Prosthecobacter dejongeii: one gene and its partner. The protein of the gene in region 1 interacts with the protein of each later gene in a pairwise test. Links are inferred from orthologs where the notes say so. Each region holds a gene or a part of one and is shown on either strand. Other genes may lie near its edges.

Evidence for each region. Proteins that work in one complex are often made in the same cells at the same time.
Region 2: the proteins of ftsA (region 1) and HNQ64_RS05990 interact in binary tests that used the Escherichia coli proteins (3 or more experiments, as listed by UniProt). The link is inferred for Prosthecobacter dejongeii from one-to-one orthologs.

Annotation. Positions count from the first base shown.
Region 1 is NZ_JACHIF010000005.1:128,470-133,061, forward strand. The notes cover bases 991-3,771. They hold ftsA (cell division protein FtsA), read right to left. Parts: upstream 3,098-3,771; coding sequence 1,883-3,097; downstream 991-1,882. Other genes in these bases: HNQ64_RS13135 (cell division protein FtsZ), read right to left, coding at 991-1,838; HNQ64_RS13145 (cell division protein FtsQ/DivIB), read right to left, coding at 3,104-3,771. Also shown: more of HNQ64_RS13135, read right to left, coding at 1-990; more of HNQ64_RS13145, read right to left, coding at 3,772-4,096; HNQ64_RS13150 (D-alanine--D-alanine ligase family protein), read right to left, coding at 4,237-4,592. UniProt on the Escherichia coli protein: Essential cell division protein that assists in the assembly of the Z ring. May serve as the principal membrane anchor for the Z ring.
Region 2 is NZ_JACHIF010000002.1:181,967-185,743, reverse strand. What follows is about bases 1-2,872. They hold HNQ64_RS05990 (rod shape-determining protein), read right to left. Parts: upstream 2,017-2,872; coding sequence 985-2,016; downstream 1-984. Other genes in these bases: recF (DNA replication/repair protein RecF), read right to left, coding at 2,676-2,872; HNQ64_RS05985 (hypothetical protein), read right to left, coding at 2,299-2,622; mreC (rod shape-determining protein MreC), read right to left, coding at 73-909. Outside these bases: more of recF, read right to left, coding at 2,873-3,740. UniProt on the Escherichia coli protein: Forms membrane-associated dynamic filaments that are essential for cell shape determination. Acts by regulating cell wall synthesis and cell elongation, and thus cell shape.

The sequences.
Region 1 (4,592 bases):
GCAGGCTCGGTGTCCTTGAATCGGCCGCGATCTTGGTCGGAGAACCCGAGGTCAATCTGTTCCTGGTTCGTGGGCTTTTTCGCCACCACCATGTTAGCGGGAGGGGCATAGGCGAGGTCTTCCGCCGGCAAATTGGTGCGAGCGACGACGGCGGCCAGCGGAGAGGTGGCGGGGCGGGGCTGCGGCGCGGGAGCCACGGCCTGGGGTTCCGGTGCGGGTGCTGGCGCAGGGGCCGGCGTCATGAAATCTTCGATGCGGAGGCGCTCCCGCACGGGCGGGGCTGGGGCGGGAGCAGGCGGCTCGGGCTCCGGTTCGTACTCGGGTTCTGGAGCAAAGCTGGCATGCGAGGCAGAAGGCTCCTCCTCGTCATAATACTCTTCCTCTTCGTAAGCGGGTTCCGCCGCAGAAGGGGCGTCGGGTAGACCAGCAGCGGCTGGGGCTTCGGGGAAGAGTTCAGGCTCGTCTGCGATGAAAGAGGTGTGGGCTTCCGGTGCGGCCAGGGAGATGATTTCATCGTCCTTGAACAGCAGGTCCATGGAGTCATCGCGGCTCAGCGGAGCGGAGCGTGCTGGAGCGGCCACGGCGGCTGGTTGTGGCTCGGGTGCGGCAGCGACAGGGGCAGGAGCTGGGGCGGCGACAGGAGCTGGAGCTGGGGCGGGCCGTGGGGCACGGACACGGGGCGCTGGGGCCGGAGAGAGCGTGAGCGCCGGAGGCTGCTGAGTCGCCGCCGGAGCTGGAGCAGCCACGGGGGCTGCTGCCAGTGGGGCGGAAGCGACTGCATCGGCCAGGCTAGGCATGGGCCGGTCCGTCATCGGCAGCATGTTGGCGGGAGGGGCCGCTGCAGCGATGGTGTTGAGCTGGGTGAGGCCCAGGGAACTGATGAGGGTGACGGAAATGGCGTCTCCCAGGCGGGCATCCACAGCCACCCCGAAGAGGATGTGGGTGTGGTCGGGCACGTGGCGGCCCAGTTGCTTCATGACGGCATCCACCTCCATGAGGGTGAGCGTCTCGCCACCGGCGATGTGGACCAGCAGGGTCTTCGTCTGGTGCAGCAGGCGGCCTTGATCAATGAGCGGGCTCTTCAGCGCACGCTTCAGGGCCTCGGCACCGCGGTTTTGGCCACGGGCTTCGCCGAAGCCAAAGAGGCAGCGGCCATTGGAGGTGCTGAGGGCGCTGGTCAGGTCATCCAGGCCCAGCTTTACCAACCCGGGGGTGGAAACGATGGTGGAAACGGCGCGCAGGCTCTGAGCGATGAGTTGATCCGCCTGAGCGAAGGCTTTCTGGATGCCGTCCTTCGGCAGGATCAGTTCGCCCATGCGATTGTTCTCAAACAGGATGAGGGCATCCGCCCGCTTTTGCAGTTGGGTCAGGGCATCTTCCGCCTGGCTGAGGCGGCGGCGACCTTCGAAGCTGAAGGGCATCGTGGCGGTGACGTAAACCAGGGCGTTGGAGGCTTTGGCGATTTCCGCAATGACAGGAGCAGCCCCAGAGCCGGTGCCGCCGCCAAGACCGGCGCAGATGAAAACGATGTCGTAGCCTTCGATGGCCTGGCGGATTTCCTCGCGGGAAAACATGGCAGCTTCACGGCCCAGGTCGGGATCTCCGCCCGCGCCGATGCCGCGCATCAGTTCCGCCCCGAGCTGGATCTTGGTCGGAGCCATGGCGTGGCCCAGTACACGGATGTCCGTGTGCATGCAGACGAGCTGCGCCTCCACGGTGCGATCCAGCGTGATGCGGTCGAGTACATTGCTGCCTGCGCCGCCGATGCCGACGATGCAGGTACGAAGGGCGGGCTTGTTGGGTTCTTCCCGCTGCGAGTGGCGATCGTATTCAACCATAGTACGGCGTGGCTGGAGGGTGAGCTAAAAGGGAGGGTGAAAAATCAGATGGCGACAGACAGGAGATCCGCCATCCGATGTGCCAGCCTTTTGAGCGGGGACAGGAAGGGCTTTTCTTGGTCCAGGATCTGCGCATAACGAATGAGACCGATAGGGGCGGAGAATTGAGGATTCTCGAAAGTAGCAGTCACGCCACTGACGGGAGCTGAACCTGCACGCGTTACCTTCATTCCAAACACTTCTCGGGCCACTACGTCAATCCCTTTTAGCAGGCTGGTGCCTCCCGTGAGATAAACTCCGGCGGCAATGCGGCCTGTGTGGCCTTCGCAGCGCTGGTGCACCTGTTCCAAAATTTCCCGCACCCGCAGGTAGATGACCTCATTCAAAAAGGCCCGCTCCACCTCGCCGAGCACGTAGCCCGTGTCATCTTCCACCCGCACCATTTCGCCGGGAGGGACGTCTTCATATTCGCAACTGCCTTCCGTCACCTTCAGCGCCTCCGCCCGGCCATGGGGAATCTGGAGGGCCATGGCGATGTCTTGGCTGATGTGGTCTCCCCCCAGAGGGATGCAGCCGGAGATGGTGAGCATGCCATCTTCATAAAGCACGAAGTCAGCCGTGCCGCCCCCTAGGTCAATCATCAGCGCGCCTTCGCGTTTCGCCTCACGGTTCAGCACCACCTGAGCAGCGGCGATGCCATTGAAAACCACGTCTTCGACTTCCAGCGGCACTTCCTTGACGCACTTGATGGAGTTCTGGATGCGCGGCAGGCTGCCGTGGACGATGTGATAGTCCGCCTCCAACTGCCGTGCCTGACGGCCGATGGGCTGGCGCACGGCCTCCACACCATCCACGATGTACTGGCGCGTGACGCTGTGCATGGAGATGCTGTCCTGCGGCGCAGGCACATTGCGGGCGATCTCCTTCACCTCTTCGACATCGTCTTCGGTGATTTCCGACTGGTCAGCCGGCAGGCGGTAGCAGCCACGATTGTTGACGCTTTCGATGTGGCCACCGCTGACGCCGAGGAAGACGTTGCGGATCATGACATCGCTGTAGTCTTCCGCCCGGACGAGGGCGTCATTCAGGCAGGTGTGGACGGTGTCAAAGTCCACGATTTCGCCTTTGCGGACGCCGCGTGAGGGAGCCGTGCCAACACCCAAGATCTTGATGGTGCCGTCGCGCTTCGCCTCGCCGACGACGACGCAGATCTTGCTGGTGCCGATTTCCAGGCCTGCATAGATGGTGGTCTTCGCCATAATGTGTCAACGAGCTGAGGTGGTTTTTGAAAGAGTCACGGGAACAGGGCTTTCCGGCTGCAGACCGGCGAGGTCAGGCGGCTGGCGAAAGGTGATGGGGACATTTTGCCGGGCGAGGAGATTCAGCGTGCCGATCTCCCACCGCCGCTGGCGGGCCTCGAGGCGGATGCGGTCCAGCCGGGCGAGTTGCACATCCAGGTCATCCACGCCGAAGGTGATGACGGACTTGTCAGCAAAGGTGGCCAGCATGGAGTAGGGGGTCTGGATGTCCAGGCTGCGCACCTGAGGCTGGCCTTTTTCAAAGCGTTCTTCCAGCTCGCGCAGTAGTTTGAGGGCTGAGGTGAGTTGCAGATCCTGGATGGCGGTGCCTGCCGTTTTTTGGGCCAGCGCCGCGTAGCGGATTACGGGCAGGGCGGCCAGGGTCTCTGTCACCGTTTCGCAGGGAAAAGGCACGGCTTCGTGGTCCAGTAGGTGGCCTACTTCAGGGCGTCCAGCGATCATGCCCAGGCGCGGGCAGTCTAGCCACGCCACGGGCTGCCGCTGGGTGATGCGCAGAGTCATCAGGCCGGCGTCAAAGTCCCGCTCGATGGCCACATCCTTCACGGGGGGGAGCTGGCGCAGGCGGGTGTGCAGAGCACGCATGTTGATGGTCAGCAGGTTTTCCCCACGAGTGAGCAACGTGGCGCGAACGATCTTTTCCACCGAAAGCGGCCCACGCGTCTGCACGGCCACATCTTGCAGCTCAAACTGAGGGTTTTTGAGGATGGCCTCCTGCACGGTGATCTTCACCAGCACAAAAAAGCAAATGATGGCGATGAGGCCCAGGGCCCACTTAAAGCCTCGCCGATGCGCGGCCTTTTTCTCCATCTCGCGGATCTTCGGCGAGTCCACCCGCAGGCAGACATCCATGGTCACTCCACCCACCTTCGCAGGCTGCTTTTTCGCAGCAGGACGAGGCGGCTTCGGAGCCGGGGCAGAAGCTTTCTTGGGTGAGGGCATGTTCGGGAGAAGCTGACCTCAAGACTTTAAAGCCTTAATGATCAACTTTTATTAAATACCCGAAACGCTGTCTAAGCGCCATGACTTTTCTAGAAAAAAGAGTGGCTGCGGCCTTTTCGGAGGTCGCAAGCCGTCTTCTCCTAGGCTCGCGCTGCCAAAGACAGCTCGATGATGTGCACGCAGAGGTCAGGGAACTCGATTCCCACGGCCAGCGCCGCCTTGGGCAGCAGGCTGCTGCTGGTCATGCCGGGGATGGTGTTGATCTCGAGAACGAAAGGTTCACCGTCATTCCGCAGCATCACGTCCACACGGCCATAGACCTCCGTGCCGCAGGATTTAAAGGCAGCCATGGCGGCCTCCTGCACCCGCCGGGTGGTGGCCTCATCCAGGTCTGCTGGGCAGTGGTAGTGCGTTTTGCCCGTGCCATTCAGCCAGGGGTATTTATTGCTCATGTCATAGAACCCATCCACAGGCTCGATGTGAATGATGGGCAGCA
Region 2 (3,777 bases), on another replicon or contig:
GCTCTGAGAGCCGATAGAGGCAGTTTCAATCTTGGCAGGCAGCTTTGTCATTGGGTGACCACACTTCGTTCGTCATTTCTTCTCAGGCTTAGCGGTGGGCTCAGTAGTCGGCTGCATTTCCACCACAAACACGTACTCAAGCGAGGAAAAATCCACCGCAGGCTCCACAACCGCCTCACCTGAGAGATCTCGATTTTCAAACCGCTTCACCCGCCCGATCAATAGCCCAGCGGGGAAGACCCCACCTTCCCCCGTGGAAAGCACATTGGCCCCCGGATTGATGAGGATGTTCTTGCTGAGGAAGCGCAGACGTAGATCTGGGCGCATGTCCAGGCCTGCCCGCTCCCCTGAAATGATTCCCTGCTCCAAGGTGCCTTCGATCTTTGCAGACACACGGCACATTTCATCGGTGAGTAGAATGATCTCGGCCATGTGATCGGCCATTTTGCCGGTCTTACCAATCAAACCTGAAGCACTGATCACGGGGCTATCCGTAGCCAGCCCATCCAGCAAGCCTTTATCAATGATCATGCTGTTCCACCAGGTGGAGGAAACACGCTTGATGACACGTGCGGCTGTGGATTTGAAAGGCGCAGCCTGCTTGAACTCGATGAGGTCACGGAGTTTGTTATTCTCATCCAGTACCTGCGCATACTTTTGGGAGATGATGCGGAGACGCTCCACCTCGATCTGCATGCGTTCATTTTCACGCTTCATCTCGCGTGGATCTTCAGGCGAAGCGGTGACACCGGTGACGCTCTGCTCCACAGCTGCACTGGAGTGAATGAAGGGGGACAGCACCGTCATGGTGCGGCTCTGGATGTCACGCGTGACAGGTGTGTCCAGCGTGAATACGGATACGACCGCCGCAATGAAAAGCAGCAGCGCCAGGATGTTGAGCTTTTTCATGGTTTAGCCTTTTCTCCTGTCACCAGTCGTAGGACTGCAAGTGAACAGGAATCGGGTTTACACCTGCCAAGTCGCCTACACCTCCGTGGTGCTGACCTTGCGCAGAAACTCCAGCTCACTGAGCACCCGGCCCGTGCCTTCGCCCACCGCGCTGAGAGGATCTTCAGCCACATGCACCGGCAGAGCTGTCTCTTCCTGCAACAGTTTATCCAGACCACGGAGCAAGGCCCCTCCACCGGCGAGCATGATGCCGCGATCCACAAGGTCAGCCGAAAGTTCAGGGGGGCAGCGCTCCAGCGTGGTGCGCACAGCATCAATGATGGCGTTTAACGGCTCCAGCATCGCCTCACGCACTTCCTGACTGGTGATGGTGATGGTCTTTGGCAGACCGGCGACCATGTCGCGGCCTTTCACTTCCATGGTGGTTTCTTTACCGAGGGGGAAAGCCGAACCGATGCGCAGCTTGATCTCTTCCGCCGTGCGCTCCCCGATCATGAGGTTGTAGGCGCGTTTCATGTAGTTGATGATGGCTTCATCCAGCTCATCCCCCGCCACACGAACGCTGCGGCTGTAAACGATGCCGCTGAGGGAGATGATGGCCACTTCCGTGGTACCACCACCGATGTCCACGATCATGTTGCCCGCAGCTTCCTGCACGGGCAGGCCCACGCCGATCGCAGCGGCCATGGGTTCTTCGATGAGGTAAACTTCACGCGCCCCAGCCTGTTCAGCACTTTCTTTGACAGCACGTTTTTCCACTTCTGTGATGCCCGAAGGCACCGCGATGACGACACGCGGCCCACGCATGGCGCGGCGGTTGTTATGCACCTTACGGATGAAGTGGCGCAGCATGGCCTCCGTGACACGGAAGTCTGCGATAACACCATCTTTCAAAGGGCGGATGGCGGTGATGCCACCGGGGGTTCTCCCCAGCATGCGTTTTGCATCGTCCCCAACGGCGACCACTTCGTTGGTGCCTGTTTTTACGGCGACCACAGAGGGCTCGCGGAGCACGATGCCATGATCCTTGACGTAAACGAGGGTGTTAGCAGTTCCAAGATCGATTCCGATGTCGTTGGCGACGAAGCCAAAAAGTTTGCCAAGCATGAGCTATAAAAGGTTGTGAATGAAAGAGTTAGCAGCGGACCCTGTGTGGTAGTGGAAGGAATCCGGCTTTTTTCAGATCACAAAAGCAGCGCCACCCACGGGCTCCTGACTGGACACGAACGTAAGGGCAGCGGTTTTTAGGGTCAAGGAGAGATTCCCCAAGGTGAAAAAGAGGCAAAATGGCCCGATTTTGAGCAATTTTGGCCGAAAAATCAGGTATTTAGCCTCTTGGACAAAAATTTTAGGAGACCGTGAGCTTCGTGAAGGCACTCCATATTCACTTCAATCCGGTAAATCTGCCAGCCGGGGATATCTCCCAAGACACTCCGCCATCAAGCCGACGATCAGTCCGACGACCATTGACCAGACGAAAGCTAGCAGATGAAGATTCCAAAAATTCAGATCTTCTACTTTAAACAAGGCTCTGGCTAACGGCGTCCAAATCCACATCCACTTGTTCCAAAATGCCATTTCATCAGTCACGTTTTCAGTGAAGGACCCCATGGCCGTGATGAAAATCCATCCTGCAAAGACATACGTCAGACAAAAATGAACAATAAATGTAACAATCGTCGCTTTCGCTGAAAATGAAGTTTGGGTAGCCATATCAGGGCATGCGAGCAAACCCAGGCCAAAGGATCATGAATGCGAAAATTTTTTCATTCAAGTACCGTCACTCGCGCCCCTTCCACCTGATAGACCAATCCAGGAATAACCTCTCCTTGGGCCCATTCCAAATGCGTGGTGGTGATGACCTTCTGAGTGCCCACAGGCAACAGCCGTAGCAAGGCCCGACGACGATGCGCATCCAGCTCCCCAAATACATCATCTAGCAAAAGCAATGGAGGCTGTCCCGCGACTTGCTCCAAGGCATGAGCTTGAGCGATCTTCAGAGACAGGGCTAGACTGCGCTGCTGCCCTTCTGAGGCGAAGGAGGTGGCATCGAGATCATTGAGCAGCAGTTGCATATCATCCCGGTGCGGCCCTATAGATGTTTGCCGCAGGCGTTGCTCTTCTTCACGTCTCTCAGCCAGTCCTTCCACCAGACTGCCCTCGAAAAAACTGGGTGCATAATTGGTTACGCCACGCTCACTCCCGCCGCTCAATTCAGCATGAATGCGTGTGACATGCGGTTGCAGGATCTGCACCAGTTCATGACGTCGGGCGATGATGACCTGGGCAAAATCATCCATCACTTTTGCAAAAGCATCGGCTTGTCGCCAAGCGATGATGGCATCTCGCTTGAGCACGTAGTTACGCCCCCGCAGGGCACGTTCATACCCCCGCAAGGCTTTGAGATAGTCGGGAAACATCTGGCTGGCCGCAAAGTCTAGGTACCGCCGCCGATGTTCCGCGCTGCCACGCAGGAGGTTCATGTCGCGATGATCCATCCAGACGACCAACCCACTCTGGGAGAGGTATTCCGCCGTTTTGCCACAGACGGTGCCTTCGATGGCCAGACGCCGCACGGTGGCCGATTGCGCACAGCGCATTCGTTTGTCTTTCAACGTGCCCTCAATCAACATCGTCTTTGCCCCCAGGCGGATCACCTCGGCGCGGTTGCTGGTGCGCGGGGATTGCAGGCGCAGCAGCACGCAGGCCGCCTCCATGAGAGAGGTCTTTCCCTGCGCATTGCGACCGACAAAAACCGTCATCTCCGGATGCAGCGTGACGCGGCATTCTTCAAAGCAACGGAAGTCTCGAAGCAGCAGATCTGTGAGCATGGGCACATCTCACACAACGCCCTGCGACTGAATTTTG